Regions from separate parts of the Eubacterium sp. AF34-35BH genome, predicted to be linked through region 2. Evidence: a T-box and tRNA genes for the amino acid it is inferred to sense, from the RefSeq annotation. Region 2 holds a T-box; the other holds one or more tRNA genes.
The links. A T-box is a leader RNA that pairs with one kind of tRNA and senses whether it is charged. The one in region 2 lies ahead of DWZ69_RS04150 (valine--tRNA ligase), so its partner is inferred to be a tRNA-Val.

Region 1 (3,497 bases), 100 kb from region 2:
CCAAATATTCTAAAATTTCTTTTTCATTTTCTTTACCTAGAATCTTAAATGAGTATCGACCTTCATATTCTTTCTTAAAGGCATTTAGATGATTTTTCTTCTTGTGGTATTTTTTGCCACTGAAAGTTCTTAGTTTTTCAGCATCATATACATAATCGTAGTATGTTCTGTCAGGTATTACTATATATTCATCTTCCGGCAAATCTAAAGTTTCAAGAGCCTTCTTATCAACAAGGTACATTGTTAGTTTCTTCTTTAATACATTGTTGAAATAGTCCTGTGTTTCAAGGAAACATTCTTTCAAGTCTTCTTCCCTGCAACAAGGCACTGATGAATAGTATTGATTATCTTCACTCTTTGCCACCCACATTAATCCATGTTCATTTGTAAAATACCATGTAGGATAACAATTCTCCCAAAGGAACAAATCAAGTATATTACTGTCTGCCGTCTCCGGTCTTCTTAAATTGTAATATTCATTTATTTGGTTGTAGTCCTCTATTTTTATTTCGTGTAATTGATAATCTTTCATATTTTGCCTTCTATCTGTTATGTATATTCTCCTCTAACAATACAATAGCCTGTGATGAAATTCCAAGTCCTTCCCCTGTAAAACCTAACCCTTCTTCTGTTGTTGCTTTTATGCACACCTGATTCACATTAATATTTAATGCATCTGCCACGTTTTTTACCATTTGTTCCCTGAAAGGTGCAAGTTTTGGTTTCTGGCATATAATTGTTGCATCAATATTTCCTATTACATAATTATTTTCTTCTAATAATTTTCCTACATGCATCAATAATTTAATACTTGAAATATCCTTATATTGTGGATCAGTATCAGGGAAATGTTTTCCTATATCACCTAATGCTGCCGCACCAAGTAACCCGTCCATAATTGCATGAACAACAACATCCGCATCTGAATGTCCAAGAAGTCCGTACTCGTATGGAATCTCCACTCCGCCTAATATTAATTTTCTGTTTTCTACTAATTTATGGACATCATATCCCATCCCTATTCTCATAGTATTCTCCTATTAAATTATATTTTTCCGCAAAGATGTTTTTATTATACCACACTTTTTAATAAAATCATTATATTATGTACAAAAACGAAAAAAGTTATCTAATCCCTTAATTTTGGTAAAAAAAGAACCCTAAAACAAAAAATATATTTTAGGGCAATAAAAAAGTAGCGAGAGGGGGATTCGAACCCTCGACACCACGGGTATGAACCGTGTGCTCTAGCCAACTGAGCTATCTCGCCACAATGAATAACACGTAAGTGTTAATTATTAAATTGTCATTTGAAAACTTATAAATGGGACCTACAGGGCTCGAACCTGTGACCCCCTGCTTGTAAGGCAGATGCTCTCCCAGCTGAGCTAAGATCCCGTTGCTTTCAAACTGCTTTATTAATATATACTTTTGAGCGAAAATTGTCAAGCACTTTTTTTATTTTTTTTAACATTTTTTATTTTGGCCATTTTGCATATCTAAATTCCACTCTATTATTCCTTTGCTATAGAACCAAATCTCATAGACATATCTATAGCTTTTATGGCATAATAGAATCTCCAGAATAATTTTCCATTACATAAGAAAACATCGAAAATAAAGTTTTTTATAACCTTATCTTCGATGCCTTTTCTCTCCATTCTACAATTTTAATTTTGGACAACCTTTAAATGCATTCTTTTCAATTATTTTCACAGATTTTGGAATATTAATGATTGTTAAATTTTTACAACCATAAAATTGCTTGTCTATAATCTTTTCAGTTCCTTCAGCTAAGACAACCTTTTTTAATTTTTTGCAATTACGAAAACTAATATTATCTCTCTTCTGTGTTGTTTTAAACACTACAGTCTTGAGTTTTTTCATATTAGTAAACGCCTTCATGTCATCATAGCCACCATCGTAAGCATCACCTTTGATTATTAATTTCTCCAAATAGCAATTATCCTTAAACGCGTAACTTGCAATAACTTTTACTGTTTTGGGAACAGTAAATACTTTGTTTCCACTATATTTTCTTGGATAGCAAATTAACTCCGTCTTCTTACTGTTAAATAATGCTCCCTTGTACACTTTAAAAGATTTGTTGCCTTTTTCAACTTTTATTGATTTCAAACCTGACAATCCGGCAAAAGCATAATCACCTATATATTTGCATTTTTTAGGAATTTTAATGCTCTTTACTTTAGGACACTTTCTAAAAGCTCCTTTTTCTATTGTTGTTAAACCTTTTGAAAAAACTACTTCTTTCAGGTTCTTCAACGTATCAAAACTACCATCATAAATACTATCTACCTTATCTGATAAAACAATCTTTTTGATTTTCTTATTATTCTTAAAAGCACCGTTTATAATAGTTACTTTTTTAGGAACATATACTGTAGTATCTCTTCCCTTATATTCTGTCAGTATGTACTCCTGCCCACTCTTTTTAATAACAAAATCTGATGCTGCTTGAACTTTTGTATTACTACTTACACAAAACATAATTGCAGCAATTAAAAATAAATACTTTAATGTTCTTTTTTTCATAAACACTTCCTCCGCATATAATATTTTATTGGGGATTCGGGAAATTCTTTTCATACTTATTTTAGAAATTTAGAATTTTCTTGAAAATATAATTTAAGTCTTCCAACCCCTTCAACATGGAATATTGTACCATTTTTCATCCTTTATGTAAATTTTATCTTTTTAAACTCTATGTATTATTTCTATTTCACTTTTTGTAATCTGCAACATTCAGATAAAGTTACAATAGTTCCACTTAAAGAAAAAGTATCCCGTTCTCTTGCCATCGCCTGGGATAAGGATAAATTACTTACAGAGGATGAACAGAACTTTCTTGAATATACAAAAAAATGGTTTGACTCCTTATAGGAAGCAAACCATTTTTCTACTATAATCTTACATCAAACTGTAATCTTACATTAAGCAGCATCTTACATCAAACTGCAATCTTATATTATAATTTCATAGTAAGCTGAATACGCTTTCTTTGCTTATCAACACTTAATACTTTCACATTTATAACATCTCCAACAGATACCACATCTAATGGATGTTTTATAAACTTATCACTCATTTCTGAAATATGAACAAGACCGTCCTGATGAACACCAATATCAACAAAAACCCCAAAATCAATTACATTTCTTACAGTTCCTTTAAGTTCCATGCCTTCTTTTAAATCATCAAAATCTAAAACATCACTTTTAAGGATTGGCTTAGGCATTTCTTCTCTTGGATCTCTACCCGGCTTTTCCATTTCAGCAATCATGTCTTTTAAGGTTATTTCGTCCGTATCAATTTCTTCTGCCACAGCTTTAATGTCTTTTACATCTTTTGCAATTTTAACATTTCCTGATAGCAAATTCTCTGTTGTGTAACCAAATTTCTTTAAAAGCTTTTTAGCTGCTGTATAACTTTCAGGATGAACACTTGTATAATCCAAAGGTTCTTTTCCATTTCTGATT
Region 2 (3,497 bases):
CTCCTCCTGCGTAAATATATCACAAAATAAATATAAAAGTTAAATTAATTGATGTGTTAAGTGGAAATTAGTTTAAATGTTATAGAAAATGTGATATTATATGCTGATAGGACAAATATGAGAGGTATAGGGAAATATGAAAGAGAATTTCTCAAAAAAAGATACAAACATAATAAAAGGTATAGCAATTTTATTTTTAATGTTTCATCATTGCTTTTTATCAGGAGACAGATATAGAAATTTGCAAGTAGTCTTTAGTCCTTTTTCGGAGAGTATTGTGAATTATATAGCTGCTTTTCTAAAAATCTGTGTACCGATTTTTGTTTTTTTAACAGCTTATGGCATTACAATATCATTAAAAAAACAATATCAGTTGTCAAAATTGAAATATGACAATATTTCCGAATATGTTAAACATCGATTTTTTAATTTGTATATAGGCTGGATATTTGTGTTTTTATTCTGTGAAATATTTGGACTTATTTACAACAGACTTCCAATCGAGATATATGGGAAAAATATTCAAGGAGTAATATATTTCTGTTTAGATGGACTGGGGATAGCCAATTTGTTTGGTACACCTACGTTAGTAGGAACATGGTGGTATATGAGTTTGGCTGTTACACTTATTTTGATTATTCCACTTGCAATTAAGATATACGAAAAAATTGGTTTTGTGTATATGTTTGTTTTGTTTTCAATTTTATCAAGACAATTAGCAGTGACAGATTCGTCTATAATACATTGGTTACCTGTTGTGTTTTTAGGAATTGTAAGTGCTGATAAAAAGTGGCTTGTGAAAATTGCAAATTATGAAGTGATAAAAAAATCAAATATTCTTAATAAAACAGTTAAATTATTAGTAGGAATTATTTTAATACTTGCATCCATTAAATTTAGACAGAGTGGAGTATCAGCAATTTTGTTTGAAATAAAAGATGGGGTAATTCCTTTTATAGTTATTTGTTTTTGCTATGAATTTATAAATCCTATAAAATATTTAAACACAGCACTTGGTTTTATAGGAAAGCATTCAATGAATATTTTCCTGATACATACATTTATCAGAGCAACGTATTTTAGAAAGTTTATTTATAGTTTTAAATATCCACCGGTTATAATTATTGTTCTACTTGCAATAAGCCTAATGGTATCAATGATTGTCGAATTGATGAAAAAGTATTTGGGATATAATAAAATGACTGATAAAATCAGAGAAAAAGTTGACAAACATAAATAAAATTTATATTATATTTCTATATGTCAAATGCGATGATGAAAAGGAGTAGCAAATAACCTTTGACAGAGAGAAGGGAATGGTGGAAGCCCTTTAGAGAAGTGTTTGTGAAGGTAGTTTTTAAGCAGTTGTGGTGAGAAAGAGTCCATTAGCCACAATCGGTTCGTCTCCGTTATAGGATAAGAGAAGAGATAAATGAAGGTGGTACCGCGAATTTATTCGCCCTTTAGTGCTACCATTGGAATACAGAAGAAAAAGAGTAGCGTTGCTGCTCTTTTTTCTTGTATGTGTACTAATTGACAAAAATAGACACACATTGCCACCAGCCGAAGGCAGGGCAATGTTACAGGAGGAAAAAATGAAGGAAATTGAGAAGAATTACAATCCCGCAGAGATTGAAGACAGACTTTATGAGAAGTGGCAGGAGAAGAAATACTTCCATGCAGAAGTAGACAGAAGTAAGAAACCATTTACTATTGTTATGCCACCTCCAAATATTACAGGACAGCTCCACATGGGACATGCCCTTGATAATACAATGCAGGATATTTTAATTAGATTTAAAAGAATGCAGGGCTATGAAGCTTTATGGCTTCCTGGAACTGACCATGCATCAATTGCTACAGAAGCAAAGATTGTAGAAAAGATGCGTGAAGAAGGCGTAAAAAAAGAAGATATTGGAAGAGAAGCTTTTCTTGACAGAGCATGGGAATGGAAGAAACAGTATGGTGGACGTATTGTTTCACAGCTTAAGAAGATTGGTTCTTCATGTGACTGGGACAGAGAAAGATTCACAATGGATGAAGGCTGCTCAAAGGCTGTAAAAGAAGTATTTGTTAATTTATATAATAAGAAACAGATTTATCGTGGTGAAAGAATCATCAACTGGTGTCCACACTGCTTAACATCAATTTCTGATGCAGAAGTAGAATATGAAGATCAGGCTGGTAAGTTCTGGCATTTAAGATATCCTTTAACAGATGGTTCAGGCTATATTCAGCTTGCTACAACAAGACCTGAAACATTACTTGGTGATACAGCAGTAGCAGTAAACCCAAATGATGACAGATATAAAGATTTAGTAGGAAAGACTCTTACACTTCCTTTAGTTGGAAGAGAAATTCCTATTATTGCTGATGACTATGTAGGTATTGATTTTGGTACAGGTGTAGTTAAGATTACACCAGCTCATGACCCTAACGATTTTGAAGTTGGACTTCGTCATAACTTACCTGTTATTAATGTATTAACAGATGATGCTAAGATTGTTGATGATTATCCAAAGTACGCAGGTATGGACAGATATGAAGCAAGAAAAGCAATTGTTGAAGACTTAGACAAAGAAGGCTTCCTTGTTAAGATTGAAGATCATGAACACAACGTTGGTACATGCTACAGATGTCATACAACTATTGAACCTAGAGTATCAAAACAGTGGTTTGTAAAAATGGATGAAATTGCAAAACCTGCAATTGACGCTGTTAAGAATGGCGATACAAAATTTGTACCACCACACTTTGATAAAACATATTTCCACTGGCTTGAAAATATTCGTGACTGGTGTATTTCACGTCAGTTATGGTGGGGACACAGAATTCCTGCGTTCTACTGTGATGACTGTGGAGAAATGGTTGTAACAAAAGAAGACCATGCTACATGTCCATGCTGTGGTAAAGAAATGAGACAGGACCCTGATACACTTGATACATGGTTCTCATCAGCTTTGTGGCCATTTAGTACACTTGGTTGGCCTGACAAGACAGAAGAGTTAGATTATTTCTATCCTACAAATGTTTTAGTAACAGGATATGATATTATTTTCTTCTGGGTAATCAGAATGATGTTCTCAGGACTTGAACATATGGGAGAAGTTCCTTTTAATACAGTATTAATACATGGTTTGGTTCGTGATTCTCAGGGACGTAAAATGAGTAAGTCTCTTGGAAACGGTATTGATCCACTTGAAGTAATTGATAAATACGGTGCAGATGCATTAAGATTTACACTTATTACAGGTAATGCACCAGGTAACGACATGAGATTCTACTGGGAAAGAGTAGAAGCATCAAGAAACTTTGCTAACAAAGTATGGAATGCTTCAAGATTTATTCAGATGAATCTTCCTGAAGAAAATATTGATTTAAGTAAGAAACCTGAAAATCTTACAGATGCGGATAAGTGGATTTTATCAAAAGTTAACACTTTAGCCAAAGATGTGACAGAAAATCTTGATAAATTTGAACTTGGTATAGCAGCCGAC

Region 1: it has a tRNA-Val gene. The T-box ahead of DWZ69_RS04150 (valine--tRNA ligase) is inferred to sense a tRNA for this amino acid. The anticodon was not compared.

What each region holds. Positions count from the first base shown of each region.
Region 1 covers NZ_QUDZ01000003.1:5,959-9,455, forward strand. Annotated here, with positions in the region: gene DWZ69_RS03700 (phosphatidylglycerol lysyltransferase domain-containing protein) at 1-532, opposite strand, end outside; gene ispF (2-C-methyl-D-erythritol 2,4-cyclodiphosphate synthase) at 543-1,028, opposite strand; tRNA gene DWZ69_RS03710 (tRNA-Met) at 1,197-1,270, opposite strand; tRNA gene DWZ69_RS03715 (tRNA-Val) at 1,326-1,398, opposite strand; gene DWZ69_RS03720 (leucine-rich repeat domain-containing protein) at 1,663-2,553, opposite strand; gene DWZ69_RS03725 (Tex family protein) at 2,987-3,497, opposite strand, start outside.
Region 2 covers NZ_QUDZ01000003.1:107,309-110,805, reverse strand. Annotated here, with positions in the region: gene DWZ69_RS04155 (acyltransferase) at 137-1,240, shown strand; T-box leader at 1,264-1,467, shown strand; gene DWZ69_RS04150 (valine--tRNA ligase) at 1,596-3,497, shown strand, end outside.